DNA from 3 places in the Arthrobacter sp. UYEF21 genome. Region 2 is predicted to be linked to each of the others. Evidence: predicted binding sites of a transcription regulator. Region 2 holds the regulator's gene; each other region holds the start of a gene.
What was found. The regulator HrcA, encoded in region 2, represses chaperone genes, less so after heat shock. The targets are predictions, from matches to a motif close to TTNGCACTCGNNNNNNNCGAGTGCNAA.
Positions count from the first base shown of each region.

Region 1: the regulator HrcA is predicted to act here: its motif matches at 1,191-1,217, upstream of groL (chaperonin GroEL).
Region 3: the regulator HrcA is predicted to act here: its motif matches at 1,111-1,137, upstream of ABIB27_RS03995 (FmdB family zinc ribbon protein).

Region 1 covers NZ_JBEPNF010000012.1:118,581-120,843, reverse strand. The annotation lists gene ABIB27_RS13465 (ABC transporter substrate-binding protein) at 1-1,104, shown strand, start outside; gene groL (chaperonin GroEL) at 1,397-2,263, shown strand, end outside.
Region 2 covers NZ_JBEPNF010000001.1:628,516-630,778, forward strand. The annotation lists gene ABIB27_RS03030 (DUF3097 domain-containing protein) at 1-420, opposite strand, end outside; gene hrcA (heat-inducible transcriptional repressor HrcA) at 581-1,594, shown strand; gene dnaJ (molecular chaperone DnaJ) at 1,670-2,263, shown strand, end outside.
Region 3 covers NZ_JBEPNF010000002.1:162,378-164,640, forward strand. The annotation lists gene galU (UTP--glucose-1-phosphate uridylyltransferase GalU) at 1-324, opposite strand, end outside; gene ABIB27_RS03990 (5-formyltetrahydrofolate cyclo-ligase) at 444-1,064, shown strand; gene ABIB27_RS03995 (FmdB family zinc ribbon protein) at 1,201-1,455, shown strand; gene cpaB (Flp pilus assembly protein CpaB) at 1,612-2,263, shown strand, end outside.

The sequences.
Region 1 (2,263 bases), on a different contig from region 2:
TTCCTCAACGACTCACAGCGGGCGGCCGCCGAGCTTGCCGTGAAGGACATCAACGCCGCCGGCGGCCACAAGGGCAAACCTGTTGAGTTGATAATCGGGGCCGGGGCCGACGCCGGATCGCAGGCCACGAACCTGACCGCAGCCAAGGCCGACGTGGTCATTGGACCCACTGATTCCAGCCATGCGGCAGCTGCCATCGACGTCCTCTCCGCTGACAGGATTCCACTGATTTCGCCGGCCAACTCGGCGGCCGCCCTGAGCACCTACCAGAGCGGCGGCTACTACTTCCGGACGGCCGCGGCTGACATCGCCCAGGCCTCCGTGCTGGTAAAGCTTGCCAAGGACGGCGGAGCCAAGAGCATTGCCGTGATTCACCAGGACAGCGTTTACGGCAAGGATGTCTCCGCCGCGGTGACGACAGCCGCTACAGACGCCGGCCTGGAAACGGTCAGCACCTCGGCATTCAAGCCGGGTGCTGCGCTACAGGCGGCCGCAGTCGCCCAGGCGGCAAAGCCCGACGCCGTGGTGCTGATCGCGCGGGACGGTGCCCAGGGCGCCCTCGAGGAGCTCAACAATGCCGGGCTGTCCGGCAGCAAACTCATCCTCAGTGACGGTGCGTTCGCTCAGTACGGGCCCGGACTCGGCTTAAAGGCCCTTGATGGAGCCCGCACCGTAGTGCCCCGGGTGCTTGTTTCGGCAGATTTCCAGGCCCGGCTGCTGGCAGTGAACCCGGCGTTGAAGGACCTGTCATTCGCGGCGGAGGCCTACGACGCCGTGAATTTGGCGGCCTTGGCGGCGGTGACGGCTGATGACGATGCCGGACGCTCCATTGCGGCCAATCTGATCGCGGTGTCCGGTGGCACCGCCGGTGGCTCTTCCGGCGGGGGGAGCGCCGGGCAGCCCGGCAAGCCGTGCAGGTCGTATTCCGACTGCCTGGCGGTCCTGAAGTCCGGGGCGAAGATCAATTACGACGGCGAATCGGGGCCGATTGCCTTCGACGCCCAGGGAGATATCACCTCGGCGAACTTCATGGTGTTCACCTACGGTCCTGACAACCGGGCCGTGCTCAGCGGACGTGAGGCGGCAGGACGGGCAGCGGCCTGATCGCCAGTGGCGAACGGCGCGCCGTGAGAGAGCGGAAAAGAGAAGCTTTCGCTTGCACTCTCACGTGGGGAGTGCTAATTATTGAGTTAGCACTCCTACGTACCGACTGCTAAAGCAACGTCCGGTTTCTGCCGGTTTCGGAGCTTGGTGCCGGCCGTGGAGCGAAAGAAATACCTAGCTGGAGTGAGATCCCCAGCCGCGGCATACAGAGGCCGCCGGTGAAGGATCGTCCGTCGCGGGCACTGCAGTGAGGTTCATTCTTAACGACTGTCCCGAAAGGACTACTGCCGTTATGGCCAAGATCATTGCATTTGATGAAGAGGCACGCCGCGGTCTTGAGCGGGGCCTGAACATCCTCGCCGACGCCGTCAAGGTCACCCTCGGCCCGCGTGGACGCAATGTCGTCCTCGAAAAGAAGTGGGGCGCCCCCACGATCACCAACGATGGTGTTTCCATCGCCAAGGAGATCGAGCTGGACGATCCTTACGAAAAGATCGGCGCCGAGCTGGTTAAGGAAGTTGCCAAGAAGACGGATGACGTCGCTGGCGACGGCACCACCACGGCTACCGTGCTGGCACAGGCCCTGGTCAAGGAAGGCCTGCGCAACGTTGCAGCCGGCGCTGACCCGCTGTCCCTCAAGCGCGGCATCGAGAAGGCCGTAGAGGCCGTCACCGTTGAGCTGCTTGCCTCCGCCAAGGAAATCGAAACCAAGGAAGAGATTGCGGCCACAGCTTCCATCTCCGCCGGTGACGATGAAATCGGTGCCCTCATCGCCGAGGCCCTGGACAAGGTGGGCAAGGAAGGCGTCATCACGGTCGAGGAGTCCAACACCTTCGGCCTGGAGCTCGAACTCACCGAAGGCATGCGCTTCGACAAGGGTTACATCTCCGCTTACTTCGTGACCGACACCGATCGCCAGGAAACGGTCCTTGAGGATCCGTACATCCTGATCGTCAACTCCAAGATCTCCAACGTCAAGGAACTCGTTGCTGTCCTGGAAAAGGTCATGCAGTCCAGCAAGCCGCTGCTGATCATTGCCGAGGACATCGAGGGCGAGGCCCTGGCCACCCTGATCGTCAACAAGATCCGTGGCACCTTCAAGTCCGTTGCCGTCAAGGCTCCGGGCTTCGGCGACCGCCGCAAGGCCCAACTGGCCGAC
Region 2 (2,263 bases):
GATGCCCTCCACGCGCAGATCGTCACCCCAGACCTTTTCCACGAGTTCGGCGTCGTGCTTTCCCTCCACCCAGATCCTGCTCGCTTTGGCCACCTGGGCACGCTGGCCGGCCACGCGCACCGAACCGGACGCTGTCCGGCCGGCTGGAGCGGCGGTGTTCTGCCTGGGCACGGGCGGCACCAGCCGGATGGGCCGGCCTTCCAAAAGGAAACCGAATCCAAGCCGGAACGAACGCGACTTGCCGCGCCGGTCCTCGAGGGCCACCACATGCATGCCGCCGGACTTCTCCACCCGGGTCACCGCTCCTACCCAACCGGACTGGGCGTCTTCGAGAACCATGCCGCGTTCGACGGGAACCTCGGGCAGTTCGTTCCGGACGGGCGCGCTGATCTCCTGCGGACCCCAGTTCTGGTATTGCATGGATTGATTCCGCCTTGTGCTAGATCGTGCCTTTGAATGTTCGCCCGGAGCGGTACCAATGCTAACAACGGGGTGAGTCATATTAGACTGTTAGCACTTAGGCACGTCGAGTGCTAACAGGCCGTGACCATTGAGGCGCAACCGTGGATGGAGGTGGAGTGTGAGCGAGCCGCGCAAACTGGAAGTACTGCGTGCCATCGTGGAGGACTATGTGCACTCCCGCGAGCCCGTGGGTTCGAAGGCCCTGGTTGAACGCCATCATCTCGGTGTGTCCAGCGCAACCATCCGCAACGACATGGCGGCCCTGGAAGACGAGGGCCTGATCACCGCGCCGCACACCAGCGCCGGCCGCATCCCCACGGACAAGGGCTACCGGCTGTTTGTGGACCAGATTTCCGCCGTGAAGCCGCTCTCGCCGGCGGAAAAGAAGGCCATCCAGTCATTGCTGGAGGGATCTGATGACCTGGATGACGTCCTGGACCGGACTGTCCGGCTGCTCTCCCAGCTGACCAACCAGGTGGCCGTGGTGCAGTACCCCCATCTGAGCCGGGCCACCATCCGTCACATCGAATTTGTTCTGCTGGCGCCCCGTCAGGTACTTCTGGTGCTCATCGCCACCACCGGCAAGGTGGAGCAGCGCGTGCTCGACGTCGGCCAGGACCTTGGCGAGGACGGTATCGCCGCCATGCGGACACACTTCCTCGGATCGCTGGCTGGCACACCGCTGAGCCGGCTGGCCCAGTCGTTGCCGGGCGTGGTGTTTTCTGTCGCTCCCGGCCAGCGTGCTGCTGCCCAGGCGCTGGCACAGGGGCTGGAAACGCTCGCGCACAGCAGCCGCGAGGACCGCATGGTGATGGCCGGGACGGCGAACCTGGCCAGGTCCAACGTGGATTTTCCCCTCAGCATCGGACCGGTGCTCGAAGCACTGGAGGAGCAGGTTGTCTTGCTCCGCCTGCTCAGTGACATGGCCCAGGACCCGCGTGGAGTCACCGTCAGCATCGGCCGCGAAAATCCTTATGACGGCCTGGCCGAAGCCTCCGTGGTGGCCACCGCCTACGGACCGGACAGCACGGCCAAGATCGGTGTGCTGGGCCCTACCCGGATGGACTATCCCACCACCATGGCCGCCGTCAGGGCAGTGGCCCGTTACCTGTCAAGAATTCTGGGTCCGTAACAGCCGCGGTCCAGGCATGAAGAGCGGAGCCGGCAGCCCGGCTGCCGGCAGTACAACAAGGAAGAGATACGAACTTTGAGCAGCCACTACGACGTCCTCGGAGTCTCGCCGGAAGCCACCGGAGAAGAGATCAAGAAGGCCTACCGCAAGCTGGCCCGCACCCTTCACCCGGACGTTAATCCCGGGGACGATGCGTCGGACCGCTTCAAGGCCGTGACCCACGCCTACGAGGTACTTTCGGACCCCCAGAAGCGCCGCGTCTATGACACCACCGGTAACGAAAACGGTACCGACAATGGTTTCGGCGGCGGTGGATACGCCGGCCAGGGCTTCGCGTTCCAGGACATTTTCGATACGTTCTTCGGCGCCGGCGGATCCTCGGGCCCGGCGTCACGGGTCCGCCGCGGCCAGGACGCCCTCATCAGCGTCCGGATCGAACTCCGCGATGCCGTGTTCGGCGTCAACCGCAAACTTGAGGTGGATACCGCCGTCACCTGCCCCACCTGCAACGGCTCCTGCTGCCGCGACGGGAGCCACCCTGAACGCTGCGATATCTGCGGCGGCAGCGGCCAGGTCCAGCGTGCGGTGCGCTCCATCCTGGGCCAGGTCATGACGGCGGCCCCGTGCGGCAGCTGTGAAGGCTTCGGGACTGTGATCAAGGATCCCTGC
Region 3 (2,263 bases), on a different contig from region 2:
CTGGCGGACATAGTGGATGTCACCGAGGTTGCTGGCTGCCTGAATGGACTCAAGCTTGGCCATGTCGCCCTTGGCTTCCAAGGTGTCCTCCAGCGAAGGAACCCTGTCGAAGTGGTCCTCCAGGGCACGCTTGTTGCGGCCTGTGATCATCAGGATGTCGTTAAGACCAACGTTGACGGCCTCTTCAACCACATACTGGATGGCTGGCTTGTCCACCACCGGGAGCATTTCCTTGGGCATCGCTTTGGTGGCCGGCAGGAACCTGGTGCCGAGCCCTGCGGCGGGAATTACGGCCTTGCGTACAGTCTGCTGAGAGGTAGTCACTGGACTAATCTAACGGAGGGGCCGATCATTCAGTAATTATTGGCCATGCAGACTTGGCGCCCGCAGCGGCGCACCGCAAAAGGCGCCGCGGGCCACGTGCACATGAAAGAGGGAACGGTATGTCCGATCGCGACAGGGCGGCCAAGGAAGGCATCCGGGCACGCCATCGCAAGCATCGCGCCGACATTGAACCCGGCCAGCGCGATGCAGCCGGCGGCGCCCTGGCCGTCCACGGCGCAGCCTGGGCCGAACAGCTGACGAGCGGAGCGCCGTCGACCTTTTGCGCCTATCTTGGCGTAGTGCCCGAGCCGCCCACGCTGCCGCTGATCCGGGAACTCCACGCCCGTGGCCACACCGTCCTGCTCCCCGTCTGCGAGCCCGGGCGGCGGCTGAGCTGGACAGCCTGGACACCCGAGGCAAAGTTCGTCCGCAGCCGTTTCGCCCCGGTCGTGGAACCCGCCGGACCCCGCCACGATCTGGCCATCATGCGCTCAGTGGCCGGCCTCTTCATCCCGGCGACTGCCCTGGATCGCAGCGGAAACAGGATCGGCCAGGGCGGCGGCTACTACGACGTCTTTTTGGGCTCGTTGGCCAGCGAGGGGCTCGATATCCCGCTGGCAGCCATCGTCTTCGATTCCGAAGTGCTGCCCGCAGGAAGTATTCCTGCCGAAGAGTTCGACCGTACAGTTCCTGTTGCCCTGACCCCGTCTGGCCTGGTTCCCTTGGCCGGCAGTTCCTGATCGGCCCCTCCGGCACTCTCAGGGCTACTTTCCGGGGGTGGTAGAATTGGCACTCAGGCCCTGAGACTGCTAATGGACTGCAAGATTTGTTCATTGCAACACAGGACCTCTCGTTTGCCCCAGAGGAGGATCACCAGTGCCCACTTACGCCTACGCCTGCAAGAACTGCGGCCACGCCTTCGACGTTTTCCAGTCGTTCACCGACAGCACCCTGACGTCATGCCCAGAGTGCCAGGGGGCATTGCGCAAGAAGTTCAACAGCGTTGGTGTGGTGTTCAAGGGCTCCGGTTTCTACCGGACCGATTCCCGGGACGCCAAGGGCAGCACGGTTTCTGCGGCACCAGCCGCACCCGCCCCGGCAGCTGCACCGGCACCTGCCGCCGCCAGCTGACCTTACCCTCTCTGCCGCCCCCGACGAGCTGATCCGCCAGGGTAAGTCCGGTGCCATCGCACCGTCCAGGGCCACGTCCGACGCCGTCACAAGAGTTGTCCACATAGGCACCTCTGCCGCTGTCCGGCGCTGTCCCCGGAACGTAGCGTGGGTTCCATGCCCGCCACCCTCTTCCGCCCCAGCCGCCGGTCCTCCGCGCCCGCACGCACCGTCCGCCGCCCGATTCCAGCCCGACGTACAAGCCGCGGCGGCAGCAACAGACTTGTGTCCTGGCTGGGCCGGAACCGGCGTCTCGCCATCGCGCTCCTGCTGTGCGTCGCTGCCGGGATTACTGTCCATCAGCTCACTCCCCCGCCTGCCGACACAGCGACGGCCTTGGCCGCAGCGAGGGACCTGCCCGCCGGTACGGCCTTGGCGGCAGCCGACCTGAGCCCGGTTAAGATCCCCCCGCAGATGGTGAACGCCGGATCCATAGCCGATGCCAGTGAAGCCACGGGCAAGCAACTGGCGGCTCCGCTGCGGAAAGGCCAGTTGCTGACCGATTCCCAATTGCTGGGGCCAGGCCTCCTGACCGGAACGCCGCCAGGTTCTGCGGCCGTGCCCTTGCGGATGGCAGATCCTTCCTCCATCCAGCTGGTATCGCCCGGGCAACTGGTCAACGTGGTTCTGACCGGCGCCAACGGCTATGACCAGAACTCCCCGTCCGAAGTGCTCGCTTCAGCAGTACCCGTCCTCTGGACGTCCGGGCAGGGCGGCAAGACGGGACAGTGGCTCGGCACAGGAGAGACGGACGGGCTGATTGTGGTAG